2 regions of the Frigoribacterium sp. PhB107 genome follow, and region 2 is predicted to be linked to the other one. Evidence: predicted binding sites of a transcription regulator. Region 2 holds the regulator's gene; the other holds the start of a gene.

Region 1 (10,798 bases), on a different contig from region 2:
CGGCGTGGGGACCGCGTCCTCGAGAGGGCGAGCTCCGCCTCCATCGCGGCGACCGTCGCGCGCAGCAGCGGCAGCGTCTGCTCGCCGGCGGCACGGTCGTCGCCGGTGATGTCGACCACGCCGATGAGGCGTCCGTCGGCGGGGTCGTGCACGGGGACGGCGGTGCAGCTCCACTCCTGGACGAGGTGGGAGAAGTGCTCGGGCCCCCTGACCTGCACGCCGCGGTCGAGCTCGAGGGCGGTGCCCGGCGCGGAGGTGCCGACCCTCGACTCGGCCCAGCCGGCCCCGGCGACGAAGAGCATCGACTCGGCCCGGCGCCGTGCCTCGCGGTCGCCCTCGACCCAGAGCAGGCGACCGCGTTCGTCGCCGACGGCCACCAGCAGGCCGCTGCCCTCGACGTCGTCGATCAGGAGGCGCTGGACGACCGGCAGCAGCAGCGCGAGCGGGTGCTCGCGGCGCCACGAGGCCAGGTCGTCGTCGGGCAGCTCGAGCAGGGGGAGCGCGTCGGGGTCGACACGGTGGTCGGCGGCCCGCTTCCAGGACGCCGCGAGCAGGAGCCGGCGCGCGGCCCCGCGGGACGCGCGAGCGGTCGGCGGGTCGGGTCGCGCCGCTGCCATGTCGCCCCTCGTCATCGAGCGGAGGCGTCGGCAGGGCAGTCGGGCCCGGCATCGTCGCCGTGGTGTCGGCAGCCTACGTCGCGGCTGCTCGCGGCGGAAGTGCCACGGGGGTGCCCCGCAGGGCAGGGTCAGCGAGCGCAGTCGATGCAGAGGCGGGCGGTGGGCCGGGCCTCGAGCCGCGCCTCGCCGATCCGCGCGGCGCAGCGCTCGCAGCGGCCGAAGGTGCCGTCGGCCAGCCGGCCGAGCGCCGCCTCGGCGTCGGCGGCGCGCTCGAGCCCTGATCGACGGACCGCGTCGAGCTGCGACCGTTCGTAGGCGATGGTCGAGCCCTCGGGGTCGTGTTCGTCGTCGACGTTCGCTCCCTCGCGGGCCTCGGCCACCGCCTCCATGTCGCGCAGCAGTCGCTCGGCCAGCGCGAGCGCCTCGTCGCGGGTCCGGCGCAGCTGCTCGGTGGGGTCGGTCACGCGACGCGCGGCGGCACCCGCTCGCCCTCGGGAGGCGCGGCCGGGGGAGTGCCGTCGCCGAACGGCCGCCCGCCGAGCTCCTCACGGCCGTGCTCGGTCAGCCAGCCCGACGGGTCGGGGCCGGCCGGGACGATCCCCGTCGGGTTGATGTCGCTGTGCACCACGTAGTAGTGCGCCTTGATCTGGGCGAAGTCGATCGTGTCGCCGAAGCCGGGCGTCTGGAACAGGTCGCGGGCGTAGGCCCAGATCACCGGCATCTCGGCCAGCTTCGAGCGGTTGCACTTGAAGTGGCCGTGGTAGACGGCGTCGAAGCGGGCGAGGGTGGTGAAGAGGCGGATGTCCGCCTCGGTGATGGTGTCCCCCACGAGGAAGCGCTGCCCCGCGAGGCGATCGGACAGCCAGTCGAGGCGCTCGAAGAGCGTGCGGTACGCCCGCTCGTAGCTCTTCTGCGAGCCGGCGAACCCGGCGCGGTACACGCCGTTGTTCACGTCGCGGAACACGACCGCGTTCACCTCGTCGATCTCGGCGCGCAGGCGCTCGGGATAGAGCTCGGGCGCACCCTCGCGGTGGTGCTCGGTCCACTCGGTGGCGAAGTCGAGGGTGATCTGCGGGAAGTCGTTGGTGACCACCTTGCCGGTCGGCACGTCGACGATCGCGGGCACGGTGATGCCGCGGGCGTAGTCGGGGGTGCGGGCGAAGAACGCCTCCTGCAGGCGCTCGATGCCGAGCACGGGGTCGCGGCCGTCCGGGTCGAGGTCGAAGGTCCAGCTGCGGGCGTCGTGGGTCGGCCCGGGCAGGCCGAGCGAGATCGCTCCCTCGAGGCCGAGGAGGCGGCGCGAGATGACGGTGCGGTTGGCCCAGGGGCAGGCGCGGGCGGCGACGAGCCGGTAGCGGCCGGCCTCGACGGGCCAGCCGTCGACGGCGTCGCGCGTGATCCTGTCCTCGATGTAGTTCGTGTCGCGGGTGTACTCCTGGCCGGGCTCGACGTACGTGCCCTTCGCCTGCTGCTCGTCGCTCATGCTCGCCACCCTACGCAGACGCGTCCGAGAGCCCCGCCGGGAGCCTCACGCGGACGCGTCCGAGAGGTCGGGCAGCTCGTGCCCCTCCGGTGCCGCTCCGGCTGCGCCCGCCGCCGCACGGCCTGCCTGCCAGTCGCGCCACATCGCCTTGAGGTCCCAGGCGGCCTCGGCCTCGAGCGAGATGCCGCGCTCGCCGGTGCGCCTGGTCCGCCCCTGGATCAGCAGCAGCTTCGTGCCGAACAGCTGCGGCCCCGACCTCGCCTGCGCCTCCTCGAAGAACGTCGCGTCGGCGCAGCCCGTGCCGTCGTCGACGCTGATGAACACGACCCGTTTGCCGCTGCGCATCGGCGGCGTCTGGGTGGCGATCCGGATGCCCGCGACGAGCACGGTGGTGCCGTTCCAGTGGTCGCGCAGATCGGCTGCCCGGACGACGCCGAGGTCGTCGAGCATCGGGCGGTAGCTCTCGATCACGTGCTCGCTGACCTCCATCGACAGGATGTCGAGCTCGTCGCCCACCCTGTCGCGCAGGCTCACGTCGGGGGTGCCGGTGGGCACCTCCGCCGAGTCGTCGACCGAGAAGTCGAGCTGGTTCTGCACGTCGGAGGCGCGTGGCCGTGCGGTGCGCTGCGTCAGCGACCGCACACGGGCGAGCACGTCGCCCCTCGTCCGCCCGGGGCCGGCCAGGGAGTCGAGCGCGCCGACCTGCGCCAGCCGCTCGATCAGCCGCCGCGACGGCGTGGCCCGCTGCCAGAAGTCGGTGATCGACTCGTAGGGCCGGCCCACGACGACGCGGGCGAGCTCGGAGTCGCTGATGCCGTGCACGTCGGACAACGACAGCCGGATGCCGAGGTCGCCGGGGCGGCTGGGCGCGATCGGCGTCGCCGGGGCACGCACCCGCTCGACCCTGTAGACGTCGGTCGACGCGTTGACGTCGAGCGGCAGCACGGGCACGCCCATGCGTCGCGCCTCGGTCAGCAGCAGCCGCTTCGGGTACATCCCGGGGTCGTGCGTCAGCACCCCGGCGAGGAACTCCGCCGGGTAGTGGGTCTTGAGCCAGGCGGTCTGGTAGGTGGGCAGCGCGAACGCGGCGCCGTGCGCCTTGCAGAAGCCGAAGGAGCCGAACCCCTTGAGCACCGCCCAGATCTTGTCGACCTGGGCGTCGGTGAACCGCCTCCTGCCGTCGTCGTCGACGTTCCCGGTCGTGCGGCGTCGGAACTCGACCTCGAGGGCGTCGTCCTGGCCCTTGCCCATGTGCCGGCGGATCTCGTCGGCCTCGGCGAGCGAGACCTCCATCGTGGCCTCGAGGATGCGCAGCACGTGCTCGTGGTAGATCACCACGCCGTAGCTGTCGTCGAGGAACGGCGCGAAGCTCGGGTGCAGGTAGTCGGGCCGCTGGAACCCGTGCTTCGTGTCGAGGAACGGCGCGACCATGTTGCCCTTCATCGGGCCGGGGCGGAACAGCGAGATGTCGGCGATCAGGTCGCTGTAGCGGTCGGGCTGCATCTTGCCGATCAGCTCGCGCTGCCCGGGGCTCTCGATCTGGAACATGCCGAGGGTGTGGGTGGTGCGGATCGCCTCGAAGGTGGGCTCGTCGTCGTGCGGGATCTCGTCGAGCTCGACCCGCCCCTGCCGGTTCACGTAGGGGACGTCGACGGCGAGCCCGCCGGCCAGGGCGGCGCGGGCGCCGTTCACCCGCTCGATCTCGTCGAGCGCGTAGGCCATCGAGCTCTGCATCCGGACCCCGAGCACGTCGAGCTTCAGCAGGCCCGCGTCGTTCATGTCGTGCTTGTCGAACTGGCTCATCGGCAGCCCGATGCCGCTCGGCTGCACCGGGGTCGTGCTGAGCAGGTCGGAGTCGCCGAGGATCACCCCGCACGGGTGCATCGAGATGTGCCGGGGCAGTCGGTCGAGCCGCTCGGTCAGGTCGACGAGCAGGTCGATCTGGCCGTTCTGCCGGGCGAGGTCGGCGATGGCCCGCAGCTCGGGCTTCTCGGCCATGGCGGTGCGGAGGTCGCGGGCGTTCGAGCGCCACACGTTGTTCGCGACGAGGTCGATCTGGTCGTCGTCGAGCCCGAGGGCCTGGCCGGCGTCGCGCACCGCCCCCCGGCCGCGGTAGGTCGACTGCATGGACATGAGGGTGACCCGGTTGCTGCCGTAGCGGTCGAAGATCGCCCGGTAGATCTCGTGCCGCCTGGCCGACTCGACGTCGATGTCGATGTCGGGCAGCGTCTCGCGCTTGTTGCCGAGGAACCGCTCGAACAGCAGGTCGTGCTCGATCGGGTCGACGTTCGAGATGCGCAGGAGGTAGGTGACCAAGCTGCCGGCGCCCGACCCCCGCGCGGCGTTCCGCACCCGCATGTCGCGCATCAGGGCCGAGACGTCGGCGACGGTGAGGAAGTAGCTCGCGAAGCCGAAGCCCGTGATGATCCCCAGCTCGTAGCGCATCCGTTCGTCGACGGTGCGACGGAGGGCCTGGTCGGCGTGGCCGAAGCGCTCGGTGACGCCCGCCTCGGCCCGACGGAACAGCACCTGGTCGGGATCGCCGTCGACGCCGATGGCGCTGAGCTCGGGCGTCTTCGGTCGGCGCCAGCGCAGGTCGGCGTCGGGGTCGAGGCGGCAGCGGTCGGCGAGCCGCTCGGTCTCGGCGAGCATCTCCTCTGCCGCCCGGCGGGGGCACGAGGAGGCGTCGGCGACGAGGGTCGCCAGCGCGCGCATCTCGTCGCCCCGCTTGAGCGACGCCTGGGCGTTCGGCTGCGGGGTGAACGCCCCCAGCGGGGCCAGGTGCCCCGCCGAGTCGAGCACGTCGGCCGTGACCGCGCCGTCGGGGTCGAGGTAGCGCACCGCGTTGGTCAGCACGGCGGGCACCCCGACGTGATCGGCCAGCTCGAGCATGCGCGCCGCGTGCCGCACGCTGCGGCTCTCGCCCGGCTCGGTGAGGTGACAGACGACCTCGACGGCCACGCCGCCGGGCAGCTCGCGCGCCCAGGCGGCCAGCGACGCCGCAGCGGCAGTGTGCCTGCCCTCCGCCACCAGCCGCCCCACGTCGGAGTCGGGCCCGAGCAGCACCGTCGCGTCGGCGCCCTCGTCGCTGCGGAGGAACGCCCGCAGCCGTGACCGCGGGATCGTCGCGACGCTGTTCGCGCTGCCGCTCACCCGCCTCGTCGCCCTGCCGTGCGCGGCGCTGATCAACCGGCAGAGAGCGGCCCAGCCCGCACCCGGACGCCCCCCGCCCGCCCCGTGCGCGAGCACCACGATCCGGTCGACCGAGGAGGCGCCCGCCCTGCCCCCGGGACCGGCACCGGCCGCCGCGCCACCCTGGCCCTCGTCGTCGGCCGTGTCGTCGACGCAGCCGAGCTCGACGCCCACGATCGGGTCGATGCCCGCCGCCCGGCAGGCGCCGATGTGCCGGATCGCCCCGTAGAGGCCGTCGCGGTCGGTGATCGCCAGCGCGTCCGCGCCGTGGGCGGCGGCGTGCTCGACGAGCTGCGCCGGCGGCGTCGTGCCGTAGTGCGCGCTGAACGACGATGCCACGTGGAGGTGGGTGAAACGCATCGTGCTGCCTCGGTGCTTCTCTCGTCGGACCTCCCGGCCGAGGTCGGTTCGAACGTGTGTTCGACGAGTGTACGTCGCCCTGGCGGGGTACGACGACCCTGCCGGCGCCCCAGGCGGCGACCGCGCCCTGCTGTCATCATCGTCAGATGCCAGACCGACGAGCCGCCGCCCAGGACTCCGCCAGGACCGCCTCCCGGTGGACGCGGACCCTGCTGGCCCAGCCGCGCCTCCTCATGGCCGCGAAGGGGGCGCTCGCCGCGGCTCTCGCCTACTGGATCGCGCCCCACGTGCCCGGCGTGGCCGCCGAGTACCCCTACTACGCTCCGCTCGGGGCCGTGCTGGCGCTCTGGCCGACCGTGAAGACGTCGCTCAAGCAGGGGCTGCAGACGATCCTCGGCCTCGTGATCGGGGTGCTGCTCGCGACGACGGTGTTCGCCCTGCAGGAGGGGCAGCCGGGCGTGCTGGCCGTGGCGCTCGTCGTCGGCCTCGGCACGCTCATCGCGGGGATCCGCTGGTTGGGCGCCGGCCGCGACTGGGTGCTGACCGCCGGGCTCTTCGTGCTGCTGCTCGGCGGAGCGAACGCAGGGGACTACTCCACCGGCTACGTCGTGCAGATCGGCGTCGGCGTCGCCGTGGGCGTCCTCGTCAACCTCCTCCTGGTGCCGCCCCTCTACACCGGCCGTGCCGAGCAGCGGCTCCGGCTCGTGCAGGCGTCGCTCGCCGACCGCGCCGACGACGTCGCCACTGTGTTCGAGGCGGACTGGCCGATCGAGGACGACGACTGGGAGCGACGCGTCGCGGTCCTGCCGAGCACCCTGCGGCACGTCCGCGACGCCGTCCAGTACGCCGACGAGTCGCGCCGCCTCAACCCGCGGTGGCTGCTGCGACGACGCGACCTCGGCACCGAGTACGCCGACCTCGTCGTCTTCGAGCGGGTGGGGTTCCACCTGCAGGACCTCGCCGAGGTCTCCGGCATCCTCGGCCGCCGGATCGGCCGACAGATCGGCATCGTCGACGACCTCGCCCCCCTCGTCGCCCGTGCCGTCCGCAGCGTCGGAGAGGTGATCAGGAGGCGCGGCGGCGACGACCGGGACGCCTTCGTCACCGCCCGCCGCGACGTCGAGGCGCTCTGGCGGGCCATCGACACGCACCGCGAGCTGCCGACGGTCGCCACGAGCGGCGGCGTCTCGGTCGCCGTCTCGCTCGGACGGATCGTCGCCGCGCTCGACCCCGACGACTCGACGGCTCCCCGCCCCGACGACGAGGCGGTCGGCGACCTCGACGGAGACGGGGACGTCGATGCCGACGACGTCGCTGCCGAGGTCGGCGGCACCACGAGCACCGGCCCCGTCGACGACCCCACGGCACCCCGCGACACCGCGCCGCGTGACAGCGAACGACGCCAGGAGGCGCAGGGCCCGGCCGCCGACGGCGAGGCGGAGGACGCTGCCCGCGAACGCTGACGGCGTCCGACGCCCGGGCGCAGTACGGTGGGGGAGGCATCGTCGCCGAACGCCCCGCCGCGCCCTGCGCCGGTCTCGCGGATGCGCCCACGGCGTGCCGCGACTCCGCCCCGGCCCGGCAGCCCGTACCCCTCACACACCGAGCGGCGACCCGTCGCCGCCTTCACGGAAGCCGTACCTGTGACAGACACCACCACCCTCATCATCCTCGGAGCCTCGGGAGACCTGACCGAGCGCCTCCTCCTCCCCGGTCTCGCGAGCCTGCTCAAGAGCGACCGCGGGGTCGACGTGCAGCTGATCGGCACCGGCCGCAGCGAGCGCAGCCCCGAAGAATGGGACGACGTCGTCACGACCGCCTTCAACGGCGACGCGGGCAGCGACCTCGCGAAGAAGACGCTGGCGTCCAGCCAGTACATCCAGGGCGACCCGACCACGGTCGAGCACCTGAAGGCCCTCTTCGAGGCGTCTGAGGGCACGCCCGTCATGTACTTCGCGCTGCCCCCGGCCATCAGCACCAAGGTGATCCAGGCGCTCGCCGAGATCGACCTGCCCGACGGCCTCCGCCTCGCGCTCGAGAAGCCCTTCGGCTCCGACGAGGCGAGTGCCCGAGAGCTCAACGCCGAGCTGCTCAAGATCGTGCCGGAGGAGCGCATCCACCGCACCGACCACTTCCTCGGTCGCGCCACGGTGCTCAACATGATCGGCCTGCGCTTCGCCAACCGCCTCTTCGAGCCGGTCTGGAACAGCGAGAACATCGAGAAGGTCGAGATCTTCTACGACGAGGTCCTCGGCCTCGAGGGCCGCGCGCAGTACTACGACAAGGCCGGCGCGCTGATCGACATGATCCAGAGCCACCTGCTGCAGGTGCTCGCCGTCATCGCGATGGACGCCCCGTCGAGCATCGACTCGGTCGAGCTGCGCAGCGAGATCGCCCGCGTGCTCCGCGCGACGTGGGTCAAGGGCGCCGACCCGATCGCCTCGAGCCGCCGCGCGCAGTACGCGGCCGGCACCATCGACGGCAAGGACGTGCCCGCCTACGCCGACGAGGACGGCGTCGACAACGAGCGCCAGACCGAGACCCTGGCCGAGGTCGAGTTCGAGGTCAAGACCCGTCGCTGGGCGGGCGTCCCGTTCATCCTCCGCTCGGGCAAGGGCATGACGAAGATCCGCAAGGAGGTGCTGATCACCTTCAAGCCGGTGCCCGCGCTCCCGGAGGGCCTCAACGGCTCGTCGACGCCCGACACGCTCCGCATCGAGATCAGCCCCGAGACGATGGAGCTCGGCGTCACGACCAACGGCTCGGGCAACCCCTTCGACCTCGAGAAGTCGACGATGTCGGTCACCCTGGGCAAGCCCGAGCTCACCCCCTACGGCGAGGTCCTCAGCGGCATCTTCCACGACGACCCGACGCTGTCGATCCGCGGTGACGTCGCCGAGCGCTGCTGGGCGATCGTCGCTCCGGTGATCGAGGCCTGGAAGGCCGGCGACGTGCCGCTCGACACCTACGCGGCCGGCTCGACCGGCCCGTCGGACTGGCCCGCCTGAGCCTCGGCGCTCCTGCAGCCGACGGCCGCCCCGCTCCTCGAGCAGGGCGGCCGTCGCCGTCGTCAGACGTCCTGCGACACCGGCCCGCCGTCGGCGTCCCGTGCTCGGCCGATCGCATCGGCGGCCCGGACGAGGGCGAGGTGCGACAGCGCCTGCGGGGTGTTGCCGAGGTGGTGCCCGGTGGCGACCTCGATCTCTTCCGAGAGCATGCCCACGTCGTTGGACCAGCCGATGAGCCGGTCCATCAGAGCGGTCGCCTCGGCGAGGCGCCCTGAGCGCGCCCACTGCTCGACGAGCCAGAACGAGCAGGTGAGGAACGGGTTCTCCGCGCCGTCGAGCCCGTCGACGCCGGACTCCGTGCGGTAGCGCAGCAGCAGCCCGTCGCTCATGAGGTCGTGCTCGATCGCGGCGACGGTGCCGAGCATGCGCGGGTCGTCGGGCGCGACGAAGCCCACCTGGGCGAGCTGCAGCAGCGAGGCGTCGACCTCGGAGGATCCGTAGTGCTGGGTGTAGGTGCCGCGCTCGGCGTCCCAGCCCTTCTCCTCGATCTCGCGTCGCACCTCCTCGCGGAGGCTGCGCCAGCGCTCGACGGGGCCGTCGAGGCCGTGCTGCTCGATGCCTGAGACGGCACGGTCGAGCGCCGCCCAGATCATCACTCGCGAGTGGGTGAAGTGCCGGGGCTCGCCGCGGATCTCCCAGATGCCGTTGTCGGGCCGGGTCCAGTTGTCCTCGATGAACTGCATCAGCAGGCGCTGCAGGGGCCAGGAGGCGGCGCTCTCGGTGACCCCGAGCTCGCGAGCCTCGTGCAGGGCGACCATGACCTCGCCGAAGATGTCGCCCTGGTACTGCTGGTAGGCGGCGTTGCCGAGTCGCACCGGCGAGGCGCCCTCCCAGCCCGGCAGGTGCGGCAGCTCGCTCTCGGTGAGGGTGCGCTCGCCAGCGAGTCCGTACATGATCTGGACGTCGGCCGGGTCGCCGGCGATGGCGCGGAGCAGCCACTGACGCCACTTCTGGGCCTCGTCGGCGTATCCGTGGAGCATGAGGGCCTGGAGGGTCATGGAGGCGTCGCGCAGCCAGACGTAGCGGTAGTCCCAGTTGCGGGCGCCTCCTCGCTGCTCGGGCAGGCTCGTCGTCGCCGCGGCCACGATGCCGCCCGTGTCCTCGTTCGTGAGGGCGCGGAGCAGCAGCAACGACCGCCGCACCTCGGCGGCGTAGGCAGTGGGCTCCTCCGAGCGCGACGCCCAGTCCCGCCACCAGGAGACGGTCTTGTCGAGGGCCGCCTGGACGTCGACCCCGGCGGGAGGCTCGCGGTGCGAGGGGTACCAGGTGAACGTCATGTCGACCGTCTCGTCGGCGGCGACGTCGAACTCGGCCTGGTGGGCGTGGTCGACCGCGGTGAGGCGGGGGCCGCGGACGACGACCGCGTCCGGACCGGCGACGGCGAGCAGCGCGACGTCGTCGCCGTCGGGCACCTGGCGCACCCAGGGGAGGGCGGCGGCGTAGTCGAACCTGATGCGGAGGTCGACGTGCATCGCGACGGTGCCCTCGACGCCCCTGATGCGCCGCACGACGTCGGCGCGACGGTCGCCGACCGGCATCAGGTCGGTCACCTCGACGATGCCGGTCGGCGTCGTCCAGCGCGTGACGAGGACGAAGGTGTCCTCGACCCACGACCGGGTGGACGTCGAGGCGGCGTCGACCGGGGCGACGAGCCAGCGCCCGTGGTCGGGGTCGCCGAGCAGGGCGCCGAAGACGGACGCCGAGTCGAAGCGGGGCAGGCAGAGCCAGTCGATGCTGCCGTCGGTGCCCACGAGGCAGCCGGTGTGCAGATCGCCGATGAGCGCGTAGTTCTCTATGGCCAGGGGCATGGGCACATCCTGCCAGCGGCTGCTCTGATCCAGCTCGGCTCGGCTCAGCGTTGCAGCGTCGGGTCGGGCCAGAGGGTCTCGACCTGCGGCTTGCTGCGGCGGGTGCGCGCCCACACGAAGAAGCCGACCAGGGTGAAGGCGCCGTAGAAGACGTACATGAGGCCCGAGGCGTAGTAGCCGGCACTGAAGAGCAGGGGCGTGCCGACGAGGTCGACGGCGACCCAGATCAGCCAGAACTCGACCCAGCCCTTGGCCATGCCCCAGGTGGCG
Region 2 (10,798 bases):
CAGCCTTGTCGTCGAGACCGCCGCCCCCGGGCCGAGCGCGACGCGACAGCCTACAGGCGCACGGACAGCAACCACGAAGGAGTCACCATGCCCTCAGCAGAGAACCGCGAGAAGGCGCTCGAGACGGCGCTCGCGCAGATCGACCGTCAGTTCGGCAAGGGCGCGGTCATGCGCCTGGGCAGTGACGAGCGGGCTCCGGTCGCCGTCATCCCCACCGGCTCCATCGCGCTCGACGTCGCGCTCGGCATCGGTGGGCTCCCTCGAGGCCGCATCGTCGAGATCTACGGCCCCGAGTCCTCGGGGAAGACGACGCTCACCCTGCACGCGATCGCCAACGCGCAGCGCGGCGGCGGCATCGCGGCCTTCATCGACGCCGAGCACGCGCTCGACCCCGAGTACGCGAAGAAGCTGGGCGTCGACATCGACGCGCTGCTCGTCTCGCAGCCCGACACGGGCGAGCAGGCGCTCGAGATCGCCGACATGCTCGTCCGCTCCGGCTCCATCGACCTCGTCGTCATCGACTCCGTGGCGGCGCTCGTGCCGCGTGCCGAGATCGAGGGCGAGATGGGCGACTCCCACGTCGGCCTCCAGGCGCGTCTCATGTCGCAGGCCCTCCGCAAGCTGACGGGTGGTCTCAGCCAGACCGGCACGACGATGATCTTCATCAACCAGCTGCGCGAGAAGATCGGCGTGTTCTTCGGCAGTCCCGAGACCACCGCCGGCGGCAAGGCGCTCAAGTTCTACGCCTCGGTGCGACTCGACATCCGCCGCATCGAGACCCTGAAAGACGGCACGGACGCCGTGGGCAACCGCACCCGCGTCAAGGTCGTCAAGAACAAGATGGCACCGCCCTTCAAGCAGGCCGAGTTCGACATCCTCTACGGCGTCGGCATCTCGCGCGAGGGCAGCCTGATCGACTTCGGTGTCGAGCACGGCATCGTCCGCAAGTCCGGTGCCTGGTACACCTACGAAGGCGACCAGCTCGGTCAGGGCAAGGAGAACTCTCGCAACTTCCTCCTCAAGAACGCCTCCGTCGCACAGGAGATCGAGCAGAAGATCCTCGCGAAGCTCGGCGTCGGCGGGGCCAAGCCGGTCGAGGCCCCCGTCGAGTCGATCGAGGCGAAGATCGCCGCCCGGAAGGGCGCATGACCTCGCACGACGACGAGTCGGCTGACGACCTGGCACCCGTGACGCCCCTCTTCGGGGTCCGCGGGGCCAGGTCCGGCCGCACAGGCGCAGACGCGTCGAGCCACCCTTCGAGGGGGCCGGCGCCTGTCGTGGGCGACGACGAGCCTGTCGAGCCGTCGGGCGACGGCGCGAGGCGGGATCCGGTGCGCGACGCGGCAGCCGCGCTGGCCGCCGTGACCGAGCACTGGTCGGACGTCCCGGCTGCGGCCGCTGCGTCCGCCGACGAGGCAGAGGCCGAGGAGCCGCCCGAGGACTTGGACGCACAGCGGACCCGGGCCGAGAACGTCAGCCTGCATGCCCTCAGCCGACGAGGAGTCTCGTCGGCGGAGATGGCGTCCCTGCTCGAGGCGCGCGACCTCGATCCCGAGGTCGTGGCCGACGAGGTGTCGCGCCTCGAGGGGGTGGGCCTCCTCAACGACAGGGAACTCGCAGAGAACCTCCTCGAGACGAAACAGGGCCGCAAGGGCCTCGGTCGGGGCGCCGTGACGTCCGAGTTGCGCGCGCGGGGCATCGACGCGTCCGTGATCGAGGAGGTCCTCGCCGAGACCGACGACGCCGACGAGCAGGCCAGGGCCGACGAGTGGGCCGTGAAGCGCGCGAGCTCGCTGCGCGGGCTGGACAGGGCGACGGCCGAGCGGCGCCTCAACGGCTACCTCATGCGTCGCGGCTATCGCTCCGACACCATACGTCGTGCCGTCGAGAAGGCCCTGCCGCGCGGCGGCAGCAGCCGGGGCGGCGTCCGCTTCGAGTGACGCCCCGTCCTACACTGGGGCACCATGTCGACGGTCGGTGAAGCACTCAGCGGCGGCGTGATCGCCGTCGTGGGATCGACCGGCACCGGCAAGTCGGCGTTCTCGCTCGACCTGGCCGAGCGTCTCCGCGATGCGGGGCGCCAGGCCGAGATCGTCAACGCCGACGCGATGCAGCTCTATCGGGGGATGGACATCGGGACGGCCAAGCTGCCCCGAGACGAGCGGCGAGGAGTGCCTCACCACCTCCTCGACGAGCTCGAGGTGACGGCCGAGGCCAGCGTCGAGTGGTACCAGTCCCGTGCTCGTGCCGTGATCGACGACGTCCTCGCTCGCGGTGCCGTGCCCCTCCTGGTGGGCGGATCCGGGCTCTACGTCTCGAGCGTGCTCTTCGACTTCCGGTTCCCGGGCACCGACGTCGCTGTGCGACAGCGCTTCGAACGCGTGGCCGAGAGCGGCGGCCCCGGCGCGCTGCACGAGCTGCTCACACAGACAGATCCGGTCGCCGCCGAGCGGATCGGGCCGCACAACGCCCGGCGGCTCGTGCGGGCACTCGAGGTCGGCGAGATCACCGGTGAGCCGTTCTCGGCGGCGCTGCCCGACGAGGCACGGCGGTGGCGCCCCTCCTCGATCGTCGGCATCGCCGAGGAGAGGCCGGTCCTCGTCGAGCGTCTCGATGCCCGCGTCCGCCGCATGTGGGCCGACGGCCTGGTCGACGAGGTGCGTGGCCTGCTGCCGCTCGGCCTCGCCGACGGGATCACCGCCTCCCGGGCCATCGGCTACGCGCAGGCAGCAGCGCAGCTGCGGGGCGACACCGACGAGGAGGCGGCGATCGCCGAGACGCAGGCGCTCACGCGCCGCTACGCCCGCCGCCAGGTCAGCTGGTTCAAGCGGTACCCGGACGTCGACTGGTCGACCACGGGCGACCCGGCTGCCGTCGAGCGGGCCCTCGCTAGACTCCTCGGGTGACCACGACGCTCCAGTTCACCAAGGGACAGGGCACCGGGAACGACTTCGTGTTGTTCACCGACGCCGACGGCGAGACCGACCTCGACGGGGTCGCCATCCGCGCCCTGACCGACCGTCGCTTCGGCGTAGGGGCTGACGGGGTCATCCGCGCCGTTCGCTCGTCCGCGCTCTCGGCCGGCGCCGCGGCGCTGGCGAGCGATCCCTCGGCCGAGTGGTTCATGGACTACCACAACGCCGACGGCAGCCTCGCCGAGATGTGCGGCAACGGCGTCCGCGTCTTCGCGCGCTACCTCGTCGAGCGCGGCCTGGTCGACCTGTCCGTCGGCGGGGCCCTCGCGATCGGCACGCGCGCCGGCGTGCGCACGGTGCGGCGAGACGGCTCGGGCTTCCGGGTCGACCTCGGCGCCTGGGCGCTCGGGGACGACGAGCCGACGGTCCGCGCCCGAGAACTCCACGCGGCGAGGCCGGGCCTCTCGCTCTCGGTCGGCAACCCGCACGTGGTCGTCGCCCTCGCCTCCGACGACGAGCTCGACGGGCTCGACCTCTCCTGGGTGCCGGTGCTCGATCCCGCGCCTGCCGAGGGCGCCAACGTCGAGTTCGTGGTCCCGTCCGATCCGCTCGTGGTCGACGGCATCGGTCGCATCCGCATGCGCGTGCACGAGCGCGGCAGCGGCGAGACGCTCTCGTGCGGCACGGGTGCCGCGGCTGCGGCACTAGCCGTGCGGCACTGGGCTGGCGCGGGCGCGCCCGACGACTGGGCCGTCGAGGTGCCGGGCGGCGTCCTCGGGGTCCATGTCGCGCCCGGGGGCGACGGTGAGCACGTGTCGCTCAGCGGACCGGCCGAGCTCGTCTTCAGCGGGGCCCTGACCCTCTAGCGTCCATCGGTCCCTCGCGCGTGAGCGTCCGTCGGTCCCTCGCGCGTGGGCCCATGGCCCCCGGGCCGCTGGGGCGCACACCCTATCGTCGTCGTCGTCGTCGTCGCTCGTCTATGCGAGGGACGAGGAGGCGCGACGGGCCCGCAGCACCCGGTACCCTTTGCTCGTCGAGGCCCGCTCCACCTGGACCACGTCCGCCATGGTCGCGTTCATCCACGCCTGGAGCGAGTCGGCGCCGAGGTTCTTCTGCACGACGAGCCAGGCGTCCGAGCCGGGCTCCAGGCGTGGCAGCCAGGTCTCCAGGAGGCCGTGCAGCACCTCCTTGCCGACCCGGATGGGCGGATTCGACCAGATCGACGCGAAAACGACGCCGTCGGGAACACCGTCGGGCGTCACGGCGTTGACGTTCTGGAGGCCCGCGGCCCGTGCGTTCTCACGGACGAGGTCGAGGACCCTCTCGTTCACGTCGACGGCCCACACCGTCGCGTCGGGTGACGACAACGCGAGGCTCAGTGTGATGGGGCCCCATCCGCACCCGACGTCCAACAGGTCGCCCGTCGCGGGCGGCTGCGGTGCACCGGCCAGCAGGACGGCCGTGCCCGGGTCGACCCGCTCGGGGCTGAAGACGCCCGACGCCGTCGTGAGCGTCAGCTCTCGCCCTGCGAGGGTCGCCGTGATCGTCCGCCGACGCAGCTCGCTCTCCGGGTTCGGGGAGAAGTAGTGGTCGTTGGTCACGCACGACAACCTACCGAACATCAGCTGCCTGGCCCGTGACGGCCCAGGCTCGACCCCCTCCGGAGGGCTAGTATCACTTCGATGACAGACACCCCCACGACCCCGCTCGACGACGAGCGCGACGGACAGCCCGGCGACGACGTCGTGGCGCGGGTCCTCGAGCGTGCGGCGTCGCGGGCGTCCGCCTACACGATCTTCTCGCCTGCCCAGGCGATCCAGACCCGCTCCCTCGACGACTCGGGCGACGGCGACCAGTACGACCGCGAAGACCGGGCCGCGCTCCGCCGCGTGGCCGGCCTCTCGACCGAGCTGGAGGACGTCACCGAGGTCGAGTACCGCCAGCTCCGCCTCGAGAACGTCGTCCTGATCGGCGTCTGGTCGCAGGGCTCGCTCTCGGACGCTGAGAACTCGCTCCGTGAGCTCGCCGCACTGGCCGAGACCGCGGGCGCCTCGGTGCTAGACGGCCTCCTGCAGCGTCGGCCGAACCCCGACCCGAGCACCTACCTCGGCAAGGGCAAAGCGGAAGAACTGCGGCAGACCGTGGCTGCCCTCGGCGCCGACACGGTCATCGCCGACACCGAGCTCGCACCGAGCCAGCGGCGTGCGCTGGAGGACGTGGTGAAGGTCAAGGTGATCGACCGCACGGCCGTCATCCTCGACATCTTCAGCCAGCACGCGAAGAGCCGCGAGGGCAAGGCCCAGGTCGAGCTCGCCCAGCTCGAGTACCTGCTGCCGCGCCTCCGTGGCTGGGGGGACTCGATGTCCCGCCAGGCCGGTGGCCAGGTCGGCGGTGCCGGTGCCGGAATGGGCAGCAGGGGCCCCGGCGAGACGAAGATCGAGCTCGACCGTCGCCGGATCCACACGCGCATGGCCCGCCTCCGGCGTCAGATCAAGGAGATGAAGCCGGCACGCGACGCGAAGCGGGCCAACCGCGACCGCAACGAGGTGCCCTCCGTGGCCATCGCCGGCTACACGAACGCGGGCAAGTCGAGCCTGCTGAACCGGCTCACGAGCGCCGGCGTCCTGGTCGAGAACGCCTTGTTCGCGACCCTCGACGCGACGGTGCGCAAGAGCGCCACCACCGACGGCCGCCCCTTCACCTACGCCGACACGGTGGGCTTCGTCCGCAACCTGCCGCATCAGCTCGTCGAGGCCTTCCGCTCGACGCTCGAAGAGGTCGCGGGCTCCGACGTCATCGTGCACGTCGTCGACGGGTCGCACCCCGACCCGGCCGCGCAGTTGGCGACGGTGCGCGAGGTCATCGGCGAGGTCGACGGACGGGACATCCCCGAGGTCGTGGTCTTCAACAAGAGCGACCTCGTCGACGACGACCAGCGGCTGGTGCTGCAGGGGCTCGAGCCGACGGCCGTCTTCGTCTCGGCGCGCACGGGCGAGGGCATCGACGTGCTGCTGGCGAAGCTCGCCGGGCTGCTGCCCGAGCCCGAGGTCGAGCTCGACCTCCTCGTGCCCTACGATCGCGGCGACGTGGTGTCGCACCTGCACGACTCCGGTCGGGTCCTGACGACCGACTACGACGAGCAGGGCACCCGGGTGCACGCCCGCGTCTACCCGAGCGATGTCGCGGCGCTCTCGCCGTTCGTGCGCACGGAGACTGCCGACGCCGTCGAGACCGCGGAGCCCGCCGCCTCCTGAGCGGTTCGCTCCCCGCACGACGAAGCGCCTCCGGCCCGGTCAGGGCAGGAGGCGCTTCGTCGTCCTCGGGACGCGTCAGACCGAGCGGAGCACCGCCACGACCTTGCCGAGGATCTGCGCGTGGTCGCCCACGATCGGCTCGAACGCGCTGTTGCGGGGCAGCAGCCAGGTGTGGCCGTCGCGCTGCCGGAAGACCTTGACCGTGGCCTCGTCGTCGAGCATGGCCGCGACGATGTCGCCGTTCTCGGCGTCCTGCTGCTGCCGGACGACCACCCAGTCGCCGTCGCAGATCGCGGCGTCGATCATGGACTCGCCGACGACGCGGAGCATGAACAGCTCGCCCTTCCCCACGAGCTGGCGGGGGAGCGGCATGACGTCCTCGACCTGCTGCTCGGCGGTGATGGGGATGCCGGCCGCGATCCGGCCGACCATCGGCACGTGGGCGGTGTCGCCGTCGTCGCTCGTCGAGAGGATGCTCGTCACGGGAGCAGCGGCAGTCGTCGCGTCGCCCAGCACCTCGAGGGCGCGGGGGCGGTTGGGGTCGCGGCGGATCCGGCCGGCGAGCTCGAGCTGGTTGAGCTGGTGGGTCACGCTCGACAGCGACTTGAGGCCGACGGCGTCGCCGATCTCGCGCATGCTCGGCGGGTAGCCGCTCTGGGCGATGCTCGCCTGGATAGCGGCCAGGATCGACTCCTGCTTGGCGGTGAGCGCCTTGCGCGGGGGCGTCGCCGGGGCGGTCGCCGTCGCGCTGTGCCGGTCGGTCATGTCTCTCCTGCCGTCGATGTCGGTGGTCGCTGGTGTACTCGTCCCACCGACTGGAACCTATCGGATCACGGCCACTTGGCGAAACACATGTTCGAGTGTGTCGCGCTTGTCTCCGGGAGATGTTCGAGAGAAATGGTTGCGGTCGGGCTCAGTCGAAGATATGTTCGGTACACGTCTTCGTGTCCGGCATTCCCGGCCGAGTGCCGGGCACGAACTCGTACGACAACTCTCGCGGTGAAAGGAACCACCTCATGAGCGCCACCAGCATCAGCAACGACATCGTCGGCATCACCACCGGCTCGGTCGCCCCTCGCACCCGCCTCCGCATCACGCGTCGAGGCCGGCGAGTCGTCGGCGCCGCTGTCGCGCTCGGCGCCGCGGGCATCGTGGCCGCGGGCTTGCTGCTCGGCCCCGGCGCCGTCGCCTCCGACCACGCCGCAGACGTGTCCTTCGCCCAGGTCACGGTCGAGGGCGGCGAGTCGCTCTGGCAGGTCGCGAGCGAGATCGCCCCCACCAAAGACCCGCGCGACGTCGTCAGCGACCTCGTCCGCCTGAACAACCTGCCGAGCGCCGAGGTGGCCGCGGGCCAGACGCTCGCGATCCCCGAGAAGTACAGCCGCTGATCTGGTGTGGCTGGGCCCGACCTGTCCGTTGCGGTCCGGTCCGGTCCGGTCCGGGTCACGGTGAGGTCGGCACTCCGCCCGCCGCCTACCATGGACTCGTGTCCTTCAGCCTCGCCGACCTGCCCATCCGCGACGACCTCAAGGGGCTGACGCCCTACGGCGCTCCCCAAGAGCGGGTTCCCGTCGCCCTCAACGTCAACGAGAACACCCACCCCGTTCCCGCCGACGTCGCCGCCGACATCCTCGAGGCAGTCGGTGCAGCCCTCGTCGACGTGAACCGTTACCCCGACCGAGAGTTCTCGACCCTCCGTGACTCGCTGGCGGGTTACCTCGGACACGGCCTCAGTCGCGATCACATCTGGGCGGCGAACGGTTCGAACGAAGTCATCCAGCAGATCCTGCAGGCCTTCGGCGGCCCGGGCCGGTCCGTGCTGGGGTTCTCGCCCACCTACTCGATGCACTCGATCATCGCGGCGGGCACCGGCAGCACCTGGCTCGAGGGCGCCCGCGACGAGGGCTTCACGATCACGCCTGAGACGGCGGTCGCCGAGATCGAGCGTCTCCGGCCCGACGTCGTCTTCTTCTGCGGCCCGAACAACCCTACGGGCACACCGCTCGACCTCGACACGGTCCGGGCCGCCTACGACGCGACCGACGGCATGGTCTTCGTCGACGAGGCCTACGCCGAGTTCATGCCGACCGGCCAGCCCACGGCGCTCACCCTGCTCGAGGGCCGGGAGCGCCTCGTCGTCTCGCGCACCATGAGCAAGGCCTTCGCCTTCGCCGGTGCCCGGGTCGGCTACATGGCGGCCCACCCTGCCGTCGTCGACGCCCTCCGTCTGGTCCGGCTGCCGTACCACCTCTCGTCCCTCACGCAGGCGGCGGCCGTGGCGGCCCTCGCGCACGCCGACGAGATGCTCGCGATGGTCGACGACATCAAGGCGCAGCGCGACCGCATCGTCCGCGTGCTGACCGAGCTCGGCTACAGCCCGTGGCCGACCTGGTCGAACTTCGTCCTGTTCGGCGGCGTCGACGACCCGGCCGACGTCTTCCGTCGCCTCCTCGCCCGCGGTGTCATCGTCCGCGACCTCGGCATCGAGGGGCACCTCCGGGTGAGTGCCGGCACCGAGGCTGAGACGACCGCGTTCCTCGACGCGCTGCGCGACATTAGGCTCTCCTCGTGACCGATCAGCCTCGCGCCCGCACCGCCTCCTCGTCCCGCGAGACGAGCGAGTCGCGCATCCAGCTGTCCCTCGACCTCGACGGGACCGGTCGCTCGTCGGTCGACACGTCCGTGCCGTTCTTCGACCACCTCCTGACGGCCCTCTCGAAGCACTCGCTCATCGACCTCGACGTGTCGGCGGCGGGTGACACGCACATCGACGTCCACCACACGGTAGAAGACGTCGGCATCGTGCTCGGCGGCGCGATCAAGGAGGCGCTGGGCGACAAGGCCGGCATCTCCCGCTACGGAGACGCGCTCGTGCCCCTCGACGAGGCGCTCGTCCAGGCCGTCGTCGACGTGTCGGGCCGCCCGTACCTCGTCCACACCGGCGAGCCCGAGGGCTTCGAGTACCACCTCATCGGCGGCCACTTCACCGGCTCGATGGTGCGCCACGTCTTCGAGGCGATCACGTTCCACGCCGGCATCACCGTCCACGTGCGCGTGCTCGGCGGCCGCGACCCGCACCACATCGCCGAGGCGGAGTTCAAGGCCTTCGCCCGGGCCCTGCGCCAGGCCGTCCAGCCCGACGCCCGGGTGACCGGGGTGCCGTCCACGAAGGGCGCCCTGTGACGGTCCGTCCCACGGTGGCCGTCCTCGACTACGGCAGCGGCAACGTGCACTCGGCGGTCAAGGCCCTCGAGCTCGCGGGGGCCGACGTCGAGCTCACGCGCGACCGCGCCAGGGTGCAGGCGGCCGACGGGCTCTTCGTCCCCGGCGTCGGTGCGTTCGGCGCCGTGATGAGCCAGCTGCAGTCGGTCCGCGGGGGCGAGATGATCGACCGTCGACTCGCTGGTGGTCGCCCTGTGATGGGCATCTGCGTCGGCATGCAGGTCTTCTTCGAGGGTGGGGTCGAGCGCGGTGCGACGACCGGCGGCCTGGGCGAGTGGCCCGGCGTCGTCGACGAGCTGAAGGCGGACGTGCTGCCGCACATGGGCTGGAACCTGGTCGACGCCCCCGAGGGCAGCGTCCTCTTCGACGGCGTGCGCGACGAGCGCTTCTACTTCGTGCACTCGTTCGCGGCTCAGGCCTGGACCCTCGACGTGATCCGCCCGTTCCCCGAGCCCCACGTCACGTGGGCCGACCACGGCGGGCGCTTCGTCGCGGCCGTCGAGAACGGTCCGCTCTGGGCCACGCAGTTCCACCCCGAGAAGTCGGGGCAGCCGGGCATCAGGCTGCTCTCGAACTGGCTCGGGACACTCTGAACCCCCTCTGATCCGACCGCGATCCCCGGCCCCGTCGGCGACAGCACGCGGCACGCCCGCGAGAGAGACACCATGAGCGACTTCTGCACGACCCCTGGCCTCACCCTGTTCCCCGCCGTCGACGTCGCGGGCGGGCAGGCCGTCCGCCTGACGCAGGGCGAGGCCGGCACCGAGACGGGCTACGGCGACCCCGTGGCGGCGGCCGACGACTGGAAGTCGCAGGGTGCCGAGTGGCTGCACCTCGTCGACCTCGACGCGGCGTTCGGCCGGGGCGACAACCGGTCGATCATCAAGAAGGTGATCAAGCAGGTCAAGGGCATCGACGTCGAGCTCAGCGGCGGCATCCGCGACGACCGCTCGCTCGACGACGCGCTGAGCACCGGCGTCAAGCGCATCAACCTGGGCACCGCCGCGCTCGAGAACCCCGAGTGGGCCGCCCACGTCATCGCCGAGTACGGCGAGGCCGTGGCGGTGGGCCTCGACGTGCGCGGCACGACCCTGGCCGCGCGCGGCTGGACGGAGGACGGCGGCGACCTCTGGACGGTGCTCGCTCGCCTCGAGGACGCAGGGTGCGCCCGCTACGTCGTCACCGACGTGACGAAGGACGGCACCCTGACCGGCCCGAACACGGATCTCCTCCGGCAGGTCATGGAGCGCACCGACCGTCCGGTCATCGCCTCGGGCGGCATCTCGAGCCTCGACGACATCGCGGCCCTCCGCGAGCTCGTCCCCCTCGGCCTCGAGGGGGCCATCGTCGGCAAGGCGCTCTACTCGGGCGCCTTCACCCTCGCCGCCGCGCTCGACGTCGCGTCGG

What was found. The regulator LexA, encoded in region 2, represses DNA repair genes until DNA is damaged. The targets are predictions, from matches to a motif close to TCGAACANNTGTTCGA.
Region 1: a site for LexA is predicted at 5,701-5,716, ahead of EDF18_RS02830 (DNA polymerase III subunit alpha). Genes of this name have one in related genera too.

What each region holds. Positions count from the first base shown of each region.
Region 1 covers NZ_RJKU01000001.1:621,090-631,887, reverse strand. The annotation lists gene EDF18_RS02845 (helix-turn-helix domain-containing protein) at 1-617, opposite strand, end outside; gene EDF18_RS02840 (TraR/DksA family transcriptional regulator) at 746-1,081, opposite strand; gene EDF18_RS02835 (glutathione S-transferase family protein) at 1,078-2,100, opposite strand; gene EDF18_RS02830 (DNA polymerase III subunit alpha) at 2,146-5,652, opposite strand; gene EDF18_RS02825 (aromatic acid exporter family protein) at 5,799-7,115, shown strand; gene EDF18_RS02820 (glucose-6-phosphate dehydrogenase) at 7,296-8,660, shown strand; gene EDF18_RS02815 (glycoside hydrolase family 15 protein) at 8,723-10,528, opposite strand; gene pnuC (nicotinamide riboside transporter PnuC) at 10,573-10,798, opposite strand, start outside.
Region 2 covers NZ_RJKU01000004.1:110,191-120,988, forward strand. The annotation lists gene recA (recombinase RecA) at 88-1,149, shown strand; gene EDF18_RS15305 (regulatory protein RecX) at 1,332-1,940, shown strand; gene miaA (tRNA (adenosine(37)-N6)-dimethylallyltransferase MiaA) at 1,965-2,906, shown strand; gene dapF (diaminopimelate epimerase) at 2,903-3,781, shown strand; gene EDF18_RS15320 (class I SAM-dependent methyltransferase) at 3,893-4,516, opposite strand; gene hflX (GTPase HflX) at 4,598-6,169, shown strand; gene lexA (transcriptional repressor LexA) at 6,245-6,934, opposite strand; gene EDF18_RS15335 (LysM peptidoglycan-binding domain-containing protein) at 7,186-7,557, shown strand; gene EDF18_RS15340 (histidinol-phosphate transaminase) at 7,656-8,741, shown strand; gene hisB (imidazoleglycerol-phosphate dehydratase HisB) at 8,738-9,352, shown strand; gene hisH (imidazole glycerol phosphate synthase subunit HisH) at 9,349-9,984, shown strand; gene priA (bifunctional 1-(5-phosphoribosyl)-5-((5-phosphoribosylamino)methylideneamino)imidazole-4-carboxamide isomerase/phosphoribosylanthranilate isomerase PriA) at 10,057-10,798, shown strand, end outside.